DNA from 3 places in the Mesorhizobium sp. WSM3864 genome. Region 3 is predicted to be linked to each of the others. Evidence: predicted binding sites of a transcription regulator. Region 3 holds the regulator's gene; each other region holds the start of a gene.
The links. The regulator PhoB, encoded in region 3, activates phosphate uptake and scavenging genes when phosphate is short. The targets are predictions, from matches to a motif close to TGTCATNNANCTGTCAT.
Positions count from the first base shown of each region.

Region 1: a site for PhoB is predicted at 2,264-2,280, ahead of CK215_RS22545 (ceramide glucosyltransferase). Genes of this name have one in related genera too.
Region 2: a site for PhoB is predicted at 1,697-1,713, ahead of ppk2 (polyphosphate kinase 2). Genes of this name have one in related genera too.

Region 1 covers NZ_NSGD01000012.1:129,024-134,419, forward strand. Annotated here, with positions in the region: gene CK215_RS22540 (O-succinylhomoserine sulfhydrylase) at 1-978, shown strand, start outside; gene CK215_RS22545 (ceramide glucosyltransferase) at 1,020-2,165, opposite strand; gene apaG (Co2+/Mg2+ efflux protein ApaG) at 2,384-2,776, shown strand; gene CK215_RS22555 (Hsp33 family molecular chaperone) at 2,829-3,860, opposite strand; gene argF (ornithine carbamoyltransferase) at 3,969-4,880, opposite strand; gene CK215_RS22565 (aspartate aminotransferase family protein) at 4,896-5,396, opposite strand, start outside.
Region 2 covers NZ_NSGD01000006.1:273,578-278,973, forward strand. Annotated here, with positions in the region: gene CK215_RS15960 (glycosyl transferase family 90) at 1-463, shown strand, start outside; gene CK215_RS15965 (aldo/keto reductase) at 502-1,545, opposite strand; gene ppk2 (polyphosphate kinase 2) at 1,810-2,730, shown strand; gene CK215_RS15975 (dihydrofolate reductase family protein) at 2,773-3,420, opposite strand; gene hemB (porphobilinogen synthase) at 3,567-4,598, opposite strand; gene CK215_RS15985 (DUF2066 domain-containing protein) at 4,780-5,396, opposite strand, start outside.
Region 3 covers NZ_NSGD01000004.1:339,081-344,476, forward strand. Annotated here, with positions in the region: gene pstC (phosphate ABC transporter permease subunit PstC) at 1-92, shown strand, start outside; gene pstA (phosphate ABC transporter permease PstA) at 96-947, shown strand; gene pstB (phosphate ABC transporter ATP-binding protein PstB) at 944-1,747, shown strand; gene phoU (phosphate signaling complex protein PhoU) at 1,768-2,472, shown strand; gene phoB (phosphate regulon transcriptional regulator PhoB) at 2,492-3,181, shown strand; gene CK215_RS12045 (ROK family transcriptional regulator) at 3,498-4,733, opposite strand; gene xylF (D-xylose ABC transporter substrate-binding protein) at 5,082-5,396, shown strand, end outside.

The sequences.
Region 1 (5,396 bases), on a different contig from region 3:
ATGTGCGCGCTGGAAGGCGCCGAAGACGCACGCGCCACCGCTTCCGGCATGGCCGCCGTGTCCGCCGCCCTGCTGTGCAGCGTCAAGGCCGGCGATCACATCGTTGCGGCGCGAGCCCTGTTCGGCTCCTGCCGCTGGGTGGTCGAGACGCTGGCGCCGCGCTATGGCATCGAGGCAACGCTGATCGACGGCACCGACATTGCCAATTGGGAAAAAGCGGTCAGGCCGAACACCAAGCTGTTCTTCCTGGAAAGTCCGACCAACCCGACGTTGGAAGTGGTCGATATCGCCGCTGTCGCCGCTTTGGCAAATTCGATCGGCGCACGCGTGATCGTCGACAACGTCTTTGCCACGCCGCTGCAGCAGAAACCGCTGCAGCTCGGCGCCCATATCGTGGTCTACTCGGCGACCAAGCATATCGACGGACAAGGCCGCTGCCTCGGCGGCGTCATCCTGTCGGACAAGAAGTGGATCGACGAGAACCTGCACGACTATTTCCGGCACACCGGCCCGAGCCTGTCGCCATTCAACGCATGGACGCTGCTGAAAGGCCTCGAAACGCTGCCGCTGCGCGTGCGCCAGCAGACCGAAAGCGCCGGCAAGATCGCGGACTTCCTGGCCGGCCGGCCGGAGATCGCCCGCGTCATCTATCCGGGCCGGGCCGACCATCCCCAGGCGGATATCGTCAGGAAGCAGATGTCGGGCGGCTCGACGCTGATCTGCCTCGACGTCAAGGGCGGCAAGCAGGCGGCCTTCGCCTTGCAGAACGCGCTCGACATCGTACTGATCTCGAACAACCTCGGCGACGCAAAGAGCCTGATCACGCATCCGGCGACGACGACGCACAAAAACCTCAGCGACGAGGCGCGCGCCGAGCTCGGCATCGGACCAGGCACGCTCAGGCTCTCCGTCGGGCTGGAGGATACCGACGACCTGCTCGCCGACATCGAACAGGCGCTCAAGGCGGCGAAGGAATGAACCGCCACGGCTGCAAAGAGCGCGCTTGAGCCGCAGCTGGCTCAAGCAATCTCTTCGAGTTCAGTCATCCCGCTGTTGCGGATGGTCATTGCGTTGCCACGCCATTCGACGGCTCCGCCAAGCCAGCCGCGCGCCCAGATGGCGGGAAGCATCGCGTCGCGCACGATCATCGCGGTGACGCTGCGCGGCGACAGATACCAGTCCTTTAACCAGGCGAGCATGCATTCGGGCACATAGGCGATCGCCAGCACGCAGAGCGCGGTCGTGGGCAGACTGACACCGGCGCTTGCCGCCGCGATCAGCGCCAGAAGCAGCGGAACGACCACACCGGTCAGGATTTCAGGCGCGAAGAACAATGGGAAGGTGACGCGGCGCAGCCGAGCCCAGCGCGCCTGGCGCGACCAGATTTCGGCGAGCGTGCGCTGGCCGAGCGGTTGCTCGAAGGGCGCGGCTACGAGATTGACCCGAAGGCCAAGGCTGTTGACCAGCTTGGTCGCCGCCGCGTCCTCGGCGATCTCGGCGGCCAAAGCCTGGATGCCGCCATTTGCATCCAGCATCGGCTTGTTCCACAGCATGCTCTTGCCCTGGGCGAAGCCAAGGCCGAGCGCTTCGCCGGCATATTGCCAGCGCGCCTGCAGCGTGTTGAGGAAGGCGCATTCGACCTCGGCCCAGAAACCGTCCGGCCGCGAGCCGATCGGCGTCGAGCAGACGAGGCCGGTGTCCGGCCGCCAGGCCGCCATCAGATGCTGGACATAGTCCTTGGGCATCAGGACGTTGGAGTCGGCCAGGATCACCCAGTCGTGCCGCGCCGCCCGCCAGCCCTTGATGCAGTTGTTTAGCTTGGGATTGGCGCTGATCCTGTCATCGCCGACGAGGAGCCGCGCCGGAACATTCGGAAATCTCGCGATGGCGGCGTTGATCAGCTTGACCACGGGATCTTCGCCGTGCGCGACGCAGAAGATCAGTTCGTAGCGCGGCCAATCGAGCGAGAAGGCGCGGTCGAGCGTCTCCTGCGTGAACGGCTCCACACCGCGCGACGGCACGACGATCGAGACAGGCGGCTGTTTGCTGGAAGGCGGAGGAATGATCCGCCTGGGCTTCAGCCGCGACGATGCGAGCAGGATGCTGGCAAGGTTGCAAAAAAGAAGGGCCGAGGAGGCAAAGACGGCTGCGAGGGTCAGTTCCATCGAGATCTGGTCACTCCGGAAAGGCCGCCCGCGGCCGTTTCATCACTCGACAGAGCGCCCGAGTCGCCCGCACGGTTTGTGCACACCAACATTGTCATGTGTCACTTAAATGACATTGTTTGTCGGCAGGTGCGGTGGAAAAGCCGGCAGGCTGGCGACGCCGCGGAGGTAGAACCGCGAAGCGCGACAAAATGTTCCCTGCGGCACCGGAGTGGCTCATGTATCGCGCCGTGACGCGCAACATCGAAGTGCAGGTCAGGCCGTTCTATCTGGAGGACCGTTCCGATCCGTCCGAAAACCGCTATGTATGGGGCTACCAGGTGACGATCGACAACCGGTCGGACGAGTTCGTGCAGCTTCTGTCGCGCTACTGGCACATCACCGACGGGCGTGGCCGAGTCGAAGAGGTGCGCGGCGAGGGCGTGGTCGGCGACCAGCCGGAGCTCAACCCCGGCGACAGCTATCAGTACACGTCGGGATGCCCGCTCTCGACGCCATCCGGCATCATGGTCGGCCACTACACGATGCGCAACGGCCGCGGCGAAACGTTCGACGTCGCCATTCCGGCTTTCTCGCTCGATATGCCGGGGACGAAAAGGACGGTGAATTAAAGAACTCGAGTTCCCCGCCTCCGCAAAGCGGGGGCGAGGAACCGGAGCTTTCTCACTCCGCCGCAAACTCCGCCGGATCGAAGTCGTACTGCGTCGAGCAGAACTCGCAAGCGACATGGATGCCGCCGTCCTCGGTCGAGTCCTTGATCTCCTCGGCCGAGAAGCCTTCGAGAATGCCTCGGATTTTGTCGCGCGAGCAGGAGCACTGGTCGGCAACCGGCACACCGCGGAAGACGCGCACGCCGTGCTCGTGAAACAGCCGGTAGAGCAGCCGCTCGGCGCCCACCGTCGGATCGATGAGCTCGGTCGGCTCGATGGTGCCGAGCAGCGCCAAGAGTTCCCGCCAGGAATTGTCGGCCGGTTCGTGCGCCACGTCTCGCGGATCGCCATCCCCGCCCGAAATGTCGGGCACGCGCATGCGTTCGGGCGCCTGCGGCAGGAACTGCGCCAGGATGCCGCCGGCGCGCCATTGCTCGCGAGCCCCGCCCGGGCCCGGGGTCACGAGCTTTGCAACCGACATCCTCAGATCGGTCGGGATCTGCTCCGACTGGCGGAAATAGATGCGCGCGGCTTCTTCCAGCGATGTGCCGTCGAGCTGGACGATGCCCTGATAGCGCTGCGTGTGCGCGCCCTGATCGATGGTCAGGGCCAGGACCCCGGTGCCGAGCAGCTTCTCCTGCGAGATCCCGCCCGAGGCAATCAGCGCCTGCAGCCGGTCGGCGTCGAAGCGCGCATAGGCGCGCAACGAATGCGGCGTGGTGAAGTCCGCCACCAGCATGTCGACCGGTCCGTCGGTGCGGGTCTGCAGGATGAACTTGCCCTCGAATTTCAGCGACGTGCCGAGCAGCACGGTGAGCACGCAGGCCTCCGCCAGCAGGCGCGCGACCGGCTCGGGATAATCGTGGCGGCTGAGAATGGCGTCGAGCATCGGCCCGAGCTGCACCGTGCGGCCGCGCACATCCAAGGGCGCTACTTCGTAAGGCACGACATGGTCGTCGCCGGCGAAGCCGAATTCGCCGAGTTTGGGTTGATGCTCAGCCAAGGAAAGCGTTTCCAGCATGACAAAACTCCGGGGCGCGTCCATCCCGCTTTCCAGGCGGCATGGGTCGAAGCGCGTTCGATTTCAGTGATGGCCCGCAAATAGGCATCACATATCCCCGGATCAAGTTGGCGCGGATCAAGTCGACCCCGGTCAAGCGCCCAGGCACCAGGCCAGCACCGCCTTCTGGGCGTGCAGCCGGTTCTCGGCCTCGTCGAAGACCACCGAATGCGGTCCGTCGATCACCTCGTCGGTGACCTCCTCGCCGCGATGCGCAGGCAGGCAGTGCATGAAAAGCGCGTCGGACTTCGCCCTGGCCATCAGCGCGGCGTTGACCTGGTAGGGCAGGAAGACGTTATGGCCGCGGGCGCGATGCTCCTGGCCCATCGACACCCAGCTGTCGGTGACGACGCAATCGGCCTGGTCGACGGCCTCTTCGGCCGAGCCGGCAAACCTCACCTTGCCGCCATTGGCCTTCGCCCAGTCGACATATTTCTCGAACGGCTCGCTGCCCTCCGGCACGGCGACATTGAGATTGAAGCGGAACCGCGCCGAGGCTTCCAGAAGCGAGTGCAACACATTGTTGCCGTCACCTGTCCAGGCAAAAGTCTTGCCTGCCACCGGACCGCGATGCTCCTCATAGGTCATGATGTCGGCCATCAGCTGGCAGGGATGGGTATCGTCGGTCAGCCCATTGATCACGGGCACGGTCGCGTTTTCGGTGAGTTCCAGCAACCGGTCATGCGAGGTGGTGCGGATCATAATGGCATCGACATAGCGCGACAGCACCTTGGCGGTGTCGGCGATGGTTTCTGAACGGCCGAGCTGCATCTCGGTGCCGGTCAGCATGATGGTCTCGCCGCCGAGCTGGCGCATGCCGACGTCGAAGGAAACGCGCGTGCGCGTCGAAGGCTTGTCGAAGATCATCGCCAGCACCTTGCCGTCGAGCGGCTTCGAACGCTCGCCGGCCTTGAGCCTGGTCTTTCGCGCCATCGCGTCGTCCAGCATGATGCGCAGATCGCCTGCGGATACGGCGGACAGATCGGTGAAGTGACGAACGCTCATCGGCAGATTCCAAAACTACTTCGCGGCTTCGGCCGCGACCGCGTCGGTCAGGCCCTTGGCGCCCGACCGAATGCGCTTCAGCGCCTCGCCGATCTCCTCGTCGCTGACGGTGAGCGGCGGCAAAAGCCGGATGACGTTGTCGCCCGCCGGCACCGCAAGCAAGTGCTGGTCGCGCAGCGCCATGTTAACCTTGGCGTTGGGCATGGCGCATTTCAGCCCAAGCATCAGGCCGGTGCCCCGGGTGCCTTCGATGACCTCGGGAAATTCGTCGGCGACCGCCGCCAGTCCCTGCTTCAGCAGCAATGCCTTGCGCTGAACGTCCTCGAGGAAGCCGTCGGCCAGCACGACGTCGAGCACGGCATTGCCCACCGCCATCGCCAGCGGATTGCCGCCGAAAGTGGTGCCGTGCACGCCGGCCGTCATGCCGGCCGCCGCTTCGTCGGTCGCGAGGCAGGCACCCATCGGAAACCCGCCGCCGATGCCCTTGGCGATCGCCATCAGGTCAGGCGTGACGCC
Region 2 (5,396 bases), on a different contig from region 3:
GCGCGACCTGCCGTCTTGCGATGCCGGCTCGCCCAAGCCTAGCGCCCCGGAGAACTATCGCAAGCCGTATCTCACGATCGCGCAGCAGCGGCAGTTCCGCTACATCGTCTCGCTCGAAGGCAATGACGTGGCGACGAACCTCAAGTGGATCATGAGCTCGAATTCGCTCTGCCTGATGCCGCCGCCGACCTACGAAACCTGGTTCGCCGAGGCTGAGCTCGAGGCCGATGTCCACTACGTGCCTCTGGCGTCGGATTTTTCGGACGTCGCCGACAAGATCGCCTATTTCGAAAAGCACCCGGCGGAAGCCCAACGCATCATAACGGCGGCCAACGCCTATTGCCGCCGGTTCAGCAACGAAAAGGACGAGCGGGCGGTATCGCTGCTCGTCCTCTACAAATATTTCGTGCTCAGCGGCCAGGTCGAACCCGACCCGGAAGTCTGGCGTTTTATCGCCGGCTGACCTCCGCGCCTTTCGGGCGCGGAGCACGGCGCGAATTCTCAGATATCGCTGCGGTCGAGCACCAGGTCGGCGGGGCCGAACCGGTTCTTGGCGGTGAGCTGCTGGTGCCAGTAGGGATAAAGCACCGGCGGCCGGCTGACGTCGTCGAGGCGCAGGCGCTCGTCCAGGGACAGCGTCAGGCTGGCCGCGGCGAGGTTGTCCTTGAGCTGGGCTTCGTTGCGGGCGCCGATCACCAGCGAAGAAACGGCCGGGCGGCCGAGCAGCCAGGCAAGCGCCACCTGTGCCGCCGAAACGCCGCGCGCCTTGCCGATTTCGACCAGAACGTCGACGATCCGCCACAACCTGTCCTCGTCGCGGATCGGCGGTTCGGACCAGCCGCCAAGCTGGCGGGCCGTCGGGCTGTCGCGGCGGTATTTGCCCGACAGCAGGCCGCCGGCCAGCGGGCTCCACACCAGCACGCCAAGACCCTGGTCGACCGAGATCGGCAGCAACTCGTACTCCGCCTCGCGCGCTTCCAGCGTGTAGTGGATCTGCTGCGTGACGAAGCGCGGCTGATGATGGCTGTCGCTGATCGAGAGCGCCTTCATCACCTGCCAGCCCGAATAATTGGAACAGCCGACATAACGGATCTTGCCCTGGCTGACCAAAGTGTCGAGCGCAGCGATCGTTTCCTCCAGCGGCGTGACCCCATCCCACTCATGCAGGAAATAGATGTCGATCACGTCGGTCTTGAGCCGCTTCAGGCTCCTCTCGCATTCCCGAATCAGGTGATGGCGCGACAGGCCTTCGTCGTTGGGGCCGTTTCCGATCCGCATGCGCGCCTTGGAGGCGATGAGCACATCGTTCTTGCGCTTGCCGCCGAGCGCCTCGCCGACGATCTCCTCCGACAGGCCGTTCGAATACACGTTGGCGGTGTCAATGAGATTGATGCCGGCATCGATGCAGGTATCGATGATGCGGCTCGCCTGCGAAAGATCCGAATTGCCGACCGCGGCGAACGGGCCCGTCCCGCCGAAGGTCATTGTGCCAAGGGTCAAAGTCGAAACCTTCAGGCCGGAACGGCCAAGCGTGCGGTATTCCATGTCAGGTCCTTGCGATTTGTTTTGAAGAGGCGCGCCGTCGCGGGCGCCGGGAAGAGGCGAAGTATTTGTAGGACAATTCGGGCGGCTTGTCGCCCCGCCATCGATACGGGCCGATCACATATCGGCTGGTCCAGCGTTGCCGGCTCCTGCTCGCAATAAAACCGTCATTGCGCGTCTGTATCTCAGTCGGCTTACGGAGTTGTGCTTCCGGCCGCGGCCGGAGCGCATCCGAGGCGAAAGTGGCTGACAGGCAGGAGCTGCGCAATGAACGAGGTCAAGACGAATTCCGGAGCCAAGGACTGGCTGGAAGCCGAACTCGAGGACACGCTCGACGAGGACTACGAGCTGGAGATTTCCGAACCCGCGCTCTCGCTCGAGATCGCCAGGATCTACAAGAAGTCGCATCCGCCCTCCATCGAGCGAATTACCTATTTCCGCGAGCTGCTGCGGCTGCAGTCGGAGCTCATCAAGCTGCAGTCCTGGGTTTTTTACCACAAGAAGAAGCTGGTGGTGATCTTCGAGGGACGCGACTCGGCCGGCAAGGGCGGCGTCATCAAGCGCATCACCCAGCGCCTCAATCCGCGCATCTGCCGCGTCGTCGCGCTGCCGGCGCCGACCGAGCGTGAAAGATCGCAATGGTATTTCCAGCGCTACGTGCCGCATCTGCCGGCGGGCGGCGAGATCGTGCTGTTCGACCGCTCCTGGTACAACCGATCGGGCGTCGAGCGGGTGATGGGCTTTGCCAATGCGGATCAGGTCGAAGAGTTTTTCCGCGACGTGCCGGAATTCGAACGCATGCTGGTGCGCTCCGGCATCACGCTGGTGAAATACTGGTTCTCGATTACCGACGAGGAGCAGCAGATGCGCTTTTTGATGCGCATCCACGATCCGATGAAGCAGTGGAAGCTGTCGCCGATGGACCTGCAGTCGCGCGTGCGCTGGGAACAATACACCAAGGCCAAGGAAGAGACCTTCGCCCGTACTAACATCAAGGAAGCGCCGTGGTTCATTGTCGAAGGCAACGACAAGAAGCGGGCCCGACTGAACTGCATCGATCACCTGCTGCAGCAAATGCCTTACGAAGACGTGCCGCATGAGGAGATCACGCTGCCGGAGCGTGTCTTCAACCCGTCCTACGAGCGGCAGGTGCTGCCGCGCGAGCTTTATGTGCCGGAAAAGTATTGAGCACTTCCCCATCTCCCACAGGGGGAGAAGGGGGAGCCGAGCTTACGCCCGCCCGATCATCACATGCGTCGCGTCGGCGGTCGCGACCTGGCTGGTGCAGCGGTAGCCGAGCTTCGGCATGTCCAGTCCAGCGAAAAGATGCTCGCCGGAGCCGAGCAGGATTGGCGAGATCGCGAGATGCATCTCGTCGATCAGGCTTTCCTTCAGATATTGCCGGATCGTGGCAACGCCGCCGCCGACCCGCACATCCTTGTCCTTGGCGGCCGCCTTTGCCTGTTCGAGCGCCGAATGGATGCCGCCGGTGACGAAGTAAAACGTCGTGCCGCCTTCCATTAAGATCGGCGCCCGCTTGTGATGGGTGAGCACGAAGACCGGCACGTGATAGGGCGGGTTGTCACCCCACCAGCCTTTCCAGCTCTCGTCCGGCCATTCGCCGCGGACCGGCCCGAACATGTTGCGGCCGAGGATCCAGGCGCCGACATTCTCGAAACTGCGCACGGCGAAGCTGTCGTCGATGCCCTTGGTCCCGCCGTCTTTGCCGATCACCATCTCACGAAAGGTGCGGGTGCCGATCATCCATTTATGCAGTCCTTCGCCGCCGACGCCGAGCGGGCTTTCGAGAGTCTGATCGGGGCCGGCGCCGTAGCCGTCCAGCGACAGGGTAAAAGCGTTGACGCGCAGCTTTGACATGATCGCCTCGTGAACTAGTTGCATTTTGCAAGCAGTCATGGAGTAGCTTAACTGATTGCATTATGCAAGCGGAATTTTCCGGCGAGCGATCACCTCGTCGGGCGGCGCCCAGGTGACGCGGCGAGAATTTAAAATTGCGCCTGGGCCTAGCCCCTCAGCATCTCCGCAACAGTCGGCGCGAAATAGGTGAGGACGCCGTCGCAGCCGGCTCGCTTGAGGGCGAGAAGCGATTCCACCATCGCCTTTTCGCCGTCGATCCAGCCATTGGCGCTGGCCGCCTTGATCATCGAATATTCGCCCGACACCTGGTAGGCGAAGGTCGGCATCTGGAACTCGTCCTTCAGCCGCCGGATGATGTCGAGATAGGGCAGCCCCGGCTTCACCATCAGCATGTCGGCGCCTTCGGCCAGATCCTGCTCGGCCTCGCGCACGGCTTCATCGGAATTCGCGTGGTCGATATAATAGGTCTTCTTGTCGCCCTTGAGCAGGCCGGCGGTGCCGACTGCCTCGCGATAGGGGCCGTAGAAGGCCGAGGCGAATTTCGTCGCATAGGACATGATCGCCACGTCCTGGAAGCCGTTGGCGTCCAGCGCGTCGCGGATCGCGCCGATGCGGCCGTCCATCATGTCGGACGGCGCGATGATGTCCGCCCCGGCGGCTGCCTGGATGACGGCCGCGGCCGTGACCTGCTCGACGGTTTCGTCGTTGACGATGATGCCGTCGCGCAGGATGCCGTCATGGCCATGGCTGGTGAACGGATCGAGCGCCGCGTCGGTGATGATGCCGATCTCCGGCACCGCATCCTTGATGGCGCGGGTGGCCCGGTTGATGACATTGTCGGGATCGAGGATATGCGAGCCCGTCTGGTCGCGCAGCGAAAGCTCGATGTTGGGAAAAGTCGCGATCGCCGGGATGCCGAGCTTGGCGGCGCGCTCCGCTTCCTTCACCGCGAGGTCGACCGACAGGCGGTAGACGTCCGGCATGGCGGCGATCGGCTCGCGCACATTTTTACCCTCGACGACGAAGATCGGCCAGATCAGATCGTTCACCGAGAGCTGGTTTTCCTGCACCAGCCGGCGCGACCAGTCGGCCTTGCGCATGCGCCGCAGCCTGCGGCTGCCTGTGATCTCGTCGACGCTGCGGGCGCCGGCAGGCTTTGCGGGGGTAAACTTGTTCATCGCCAGAACTCTGTTGTCGTCCCGGCTTTTACCATGCGCCCCTGCCGCTGACCAATGCGACACGATTGTGCCAGTTGCTTCCGTGAAGAACGGGGAGAGGCGATCGCCGGCGCTGGAGCACTTCCCTTCTCCCTTGACGGGGAGAAGGTGCCGGCAGGCGGATGAGCGGCAGCGCCGACGTTTACGGCTGTCCATTCCCCGACAGAATCTGTGCCGCGCCCTTCACAGCCACGCGAAAAGCCTCGTCGAAGCTGACGCCACGCACCTGCCATTGATAGGTCTTGCCGTGTTCGGCCAGCCGCCAGTCGGCGATCCAGCCCAATTCCTTGTCGTTCCACACGATGCTGCCGGCGAGCGCCCGGTCGGCACCCGCCTGCCGGGCGAGCTGGTCGAGCTTTGCCATATCGGCAGTGCGCAGCGCCTTGTCGTCGAGGCCGGCGAGCTGGTTAGCCTCTGGAAAGCTGACATGCACCGAGAGCGGCGCCGTGGCATTGGCAAAGGATTCGCGCATTGACTCGCCGCGATCCTCGTCGGCCGTCAGCACGAAATGTTGCGCCCCTTGCTCGGCCGTTATGAAGACGGCAATCAGCGGCCGCTCGCCCTGCCATGGCCTGCTGCCGAGCTGCGCCAGGAGCTTGTCGACCACTGTGGGCTTGTAGAGGCAGGTGAGGTCGTGCGGCCGGTCATGCGTGCCTTGCTCGTCATGGATCGGAACGCCTTCCAGCCGGTCGCGGTAGCGGAAGGATTGGACGAAGTCAGCCGCCTTATTGCGCAGCGCCAGCATCTCCGGCTTCTGCG
Region 3 (5,396 bases):
CGCTCGGACTGATCCTGTTCATCATCACCTTCATCATCCTCGCGCTCGCACGCTACATGCTGTTGCGCATCGATAGCCGCACGGGAGCCTGACCGATGTCGACAGTCGCATCGCTCCACCGAAGCCGCAAGCGCAAGAACGCCGTGATGATGGCGCTCTGCACCATAGCGGCGGGCATTGGCCTCGTCTGGCTGGCGCTGATCCTCGGCGCCCTTCTCTATAAGGGACTCTCGGGGCTCTCGCTTTCGGTGTTCACGCAAATGACACCGCCGCCCGGCGACGCCGGCGGCCTGCTCAACGCCATCTACGGCAGCATCGTGATGACCGTCATCGGCATCGTCGTCGGCACGCCGATCGGCGTGCTCGCCGGAACCTATATGGCCGAGTACGGGCGCTTCTCGCGCCTCACCACGGTGGTGCGCTTCATCAACGACATCCTGTTGTCGGCGCCGTCGATCATCGTCGGCCTGTTCGTCTACGAGCTGATGGTGCGGCCGATGGGTCATTTCTCGGCGATCGCCGGCGCGGTGGCGCTGTCGATCCTGGTGATCCCCGTGGTAGTGCGCACCACCGAGGACATGCTGAACCTTGTGCCCAACGCGCTGCGCGAGGCTGGCACCGCCATCGGCGCGCCGCGCTGGGTGGTGATCCGCTCGGTCGCCTATCGCGCCGCATTGTCCGGCATCGTCACCGGCATATTGCTGGCGATCGCCCGCATTTCGGGCGAGACGGCGCCGCTGCTCTTCACAGCGCTCAACAACCAGTTCTGGTCGAGCAATCTCAACGCGCCGATGGCCAGCCTGCCGGTGACCATCTTCCAGTTTGCGCTGAGCCCTTATGAGGAATGGCAGCAACTGGCCTGGACGGGCGCACTGATAATCACCCTGACGGTTCTCGGGCTGAGCATCTTCGCCCGCAGCCTTACCGGACGCAGAGAGGACAGATGAAACCGATGTTGTCCACCGACCTGAACGTAGCCGAGACGACCGCCGAGAAGGCCAAGATCGAAGTCAAGAACCTCAACTTCTACTATGGCCAGTCGAAGGCGCTGAAGGACATCAACCTGTCGCTGCCCGAGCGCAGCGTCACCGCCTTCATCGGACCTTCGGGCTGCGGAAAGTCGACGCTGCTGCGCGTGCTCAACCGCATCTACGAGCTCTACCCGAAGCAGAGCGCCGAAGGCCAGGTGCTGCTCGACGGCAAGAACATCCTCGACCGCTCGCAGGACCTCAACCTGCTCAGGACCAAGATCGGCATGGTGTTCCAGAAGCCGACGCCGTTCCCGATGTCGATCTACGAGAACATCGCCTTCGGCGTCAGGCTGTATGAGAAGATAAGCAAGGCCGAGATGGACAATCGCGTCGAACAGGCGCTGAAGCGCGCCGCGCTGTGGAACGAGGTCAAGGACAAGCTCAACGCCAGCGGCCAGAGCCTTTCGGGCGGCCAGCAGCAGCGGCTCTGCATCGCCCGCACGGTGGCGGTGAAGCCGGAGGTCATCCTGCTGGACGAGCCGGCATCGGCGCTCGATCCGCTCTCGACCGCCAAGATCGAGGAGCTGATCGACGAGCTGCAGGCCGACTACACGATCGTGATCGTCACCCACAACATGCAGCAGGCGGCGCGCGTCTCGCGGCAGACGGCGTTCATGTATCTCGGCGAGCTGATCGAATTCGACCGGACCGAAAAGATTTTCACCTCGCCCCGCGAGAAGCGCACGCAGGACTACATCACCGGCCGCTTCGGCTGAGTTCATACGAGGACATAACCATGGCCCATACGGTCGCTTCCTTCGACGAGGATCTGAGGCAGATCAGCCAGCTCATCCGCGACATGGGCGATCTTGCCGGCTCGATGGTCGGCGCGTCGACCAAGGCTCTGCTGAATTCCGACAACGCGCTGGCGCAGCGCGTGGTCTCCGACGATGCCATCATGGACGCGCGCCAGCGCGAGCTCGACGATCGCGCCATCACGCTGATCGCCAAACGCCAGCCGATGGCCGACGACCTGCGCAGCGTCGTTGGCGCCATCCGGATGGCCGGCGATCTCGAGCGCATCGGCGACCTTGCCAAGAACATCGCTAAGCGCGTCGGCTCGGTCGGCATCAGCGCCGCGCCGCGCGACCTTTCGCACTCCATCGATTCGATGGCGCAGCTGGTGCTGATCCAAGTGCAGGGCGTGATCGAGGAATACACGGCCGGCGACGCCACGGCGCTCGCCAAGCTCCGCAACGACGACGAGCGCATCGACGTCAAATACACCTCCGTCTTCCGCGAGCTCCTGACCTACATGATGGAGGATCCGCGCAACATCACGGCTTGCACGCATCTGTTGTTCTGCGCCAAGAATCTGGAGCGCATAGGCGACCACGTCACCAACATCGCCGAGAACGCCTACTATGTGCTGACCGGCACGCAATTGCCTGCGAATCGTCCTAAGCAGGACGAGACGGCGATGTCGGCGCCGGCGGCCTGACAGCGAAGGTGCCTGCTAAATGATCGCGCCACGCATCATGGTGGTGGAGGACGAGGAACCGCTGGGGGTGCTGCTCCGCTACAACCTCGAATCCGAGGGCTATCAGGTCGAGGTGGTGACGCGCGGCGACGAGGCCGAGATCCGCCTGCAGGAGAATGTGCCCGACCTTCTGGTGCTCGACTGGATGGTGCCGGCGGTGTCCGGCATCGAGCTTTGCCGGCGCCTCAGGATGCGGCCCGAGACCGAACGCCTGCCGATCATCATGCTGACCGCGCGCGGCGAGGAAAGCGACAGGGTGCGCGGCCTCTCGACCGGCGCCGACGACTATCTGGTCAAGCCGTTCTCGACGCCGGAATTCATGGCCAGGGTCAAGGCGCTGCTGCGCCGCGCCAAGCCGGAGGTGCTGTCCAGCGTGCTCAAGGTCGGCGACATCGTGCTCGATCGCGAATCGCATCGCGTCTACCGCAAGAAGAGCGAGATCCGGCTCGGCCCGACCGAGTTCAGGCTGCTGGAATTCATGATGCGGCATCCCGGCCGGGTGTTCTCGCGCAGCCAGCTGCTCGACAATGTCTGGGGCGAGACGATCTATATCGACGAGCGCACCGTGGACGTGCATGTCGGACGCCTGCGCAAGGCGGTCAACAACGGCCGGATGCCCGATGTGATCCGCACCATTCGCGGGGCGGGCTACGCGATCAGGGAAGACTAGATCCAGGGCACCGAAGGTCTGACGGGTTCTATCTGCGCTGGCGGGTTATCGAGACGCTGGTGCTTCGCCGTCCACGGGCGGAGCACGAAGCGTCGCGACGCGGCGCAGACCCGACGATCCACGCGACTTCCACGCGCCGCGGCGGTGCAGAAATTCTGCTCCGCTCATCCGACGATTGAGGTAATGGCATGGATTCCAGGGTCTCCGCGACGGAGCTTCGCTCCTGCTCCGCCCTGGAATGACGAAGCTGCGGGGCCTTCGCTAATCTCCGGCGTCTGCAGGACCCACAGAAGCCAACGATCGCTATCGAAGCTGCTCAGGCCACGTTCTTGCCCGCTCTTGCCTGCACGCCCGGGGCGAAAATCTCCTGGTCGACGAAGGTCAGCGCGCGCATGGCGCAGCCCTCGCGGATCAGCGGCAATTCGTTCGGCTCAGTATCGAAGGAGATCGAATTTGAATGCTGGCCACCGGCAGTCTGGCCGATCGCCTCGCGCAGCGCCGGCTCGATCAGGTCGAAGGCGGCGGCGCTGACGCCGACCATGGCGACCGGCGCTGGGTCGATCAGCGCGAACAGGCTGCCGAGGCCGAAGCCCAGCGCCTCCCCGGCCCGGCGATAGGCCTCGCGCTCCGGGCCATCCGTCTCGCGCGCCTTGGCCGCGAGCGCCCGCATGTCGGCGTCGCCGACATCGACCGGCTCGGCGTTCTCGCTCATCTTCATGGCGCTGCGCCAGATGGCGTAGTTGCCGGCATAGGCTTCGACGCAGCCGCGGCGTCCGCAACGGCAAAGCGCGCCGCCCGGACGATGGATCATGTGGCCGAACTCGCCGCCGGAAGAATGCGTGCCGGTGAACAGCTCGCCCTTCAGCACCAGGCCCATGCCGATGCCGTGCGAGAGCAGGATGGCGATGAAATTGTCGCGATAGCGGTCGGGATCGCGCCACTGCAGCGCCACCGCCATCATGTTACAGTCGTTTTCCATGGTGGCCGGAATGCCGAATTCCTTTTCCAGGATGTCGGCGAAGGGAATGTCGGTCAGCGGCGTGATCGGCGACCATAGCATGGCGCGGGCATGGGAATCGGTGATGCCCTGGATGCCCATGGCGATGCGGGCGACGCTGCCGACGTCGAGGTCCGGATCGTCCAGCCGGCGCCGCACGATCGCCAAGCATTCGCCGATCAGCTCGTCGCGCGGCATGGTGAGCGTATCGAGGCGGCGCTGCTCCTCGGCGATGACCTGGCCCGCATAATCGATAACGGCGACCGAGAGGAAATTGAGCGACAGCACCACCGTTACCACCGCTGCCGCCTCAGGCTTGAGCGCGAGGCCCACCTGTGGCCGGCCGCGCTTCAGAGACGCGGTCTCGCTCGGCTTGCTCTCGGCCAGGATGCCTTCCTGGATCAGGTCGGAAGAGATCGCCGAAATGGTCGAATGGCTGAGCCCGGTGGTCGCGGCGATTTCCGTGCGCGACGGCTGGCCGGCCCGGCGCAAGGCCGAGAGCACCATGGCGCGGTTGCGCCGGCGCAGATCGTCGTGGCGGATTCCGACCGACATTTTTTCTCCTCCCAGTCAGCGCGGCCTCTCGATCATGCACAGGACCCGGCGACGCGCCAGATCGATTCACCCGGACGCCGGCACCCGAACCGTCCGGGTTTTTACAAGTTTCGGTGGACGCGGGCTGCGCCTCCTCCGAACTGTTCCCCGATAGTGGCAGAAGCGGTCGGCACTGTCATTATTTATTACGGGTCTCGAAAAAAAGTACGCGACACGTCAAAAACCGTCAGAATTGCAGTTGACAGCGCCCTAGCCTTGGATCAGTATTTTTTCGAGGCTCGAAAAAAAGCCTTTGCATGGTCTTCGGGCCAATCTGGGTCGCGCCGCGAGGGGCGCAGGGAGGATATCATGAAGAGATTCGCAGCCGCCATGCTGGCGGGCGTCGCCATGTCGTTGACGTTGGCGTCGGTCGCCGAGGCGAAGGACAAGGTGATCGGCGTTTCGTGGTCCAATTTCCAGGAAGAGCGCTGGAAGACCGACGAAGCGGCGATGAAGAAGGCGATCGAGGCCGCGGGCGACAAGTATATATCCGCCGACGCACAGTCCAATCCAGGCAAGCAGCTGACCGACGTCGAAAGCCTGATCTCGCAGGGCGCCAATGCGCTGATCATCCTGGCGCAGGACGCCTCGGCGATCGGACCGGCGGTGCAGAAGGCACTCGAC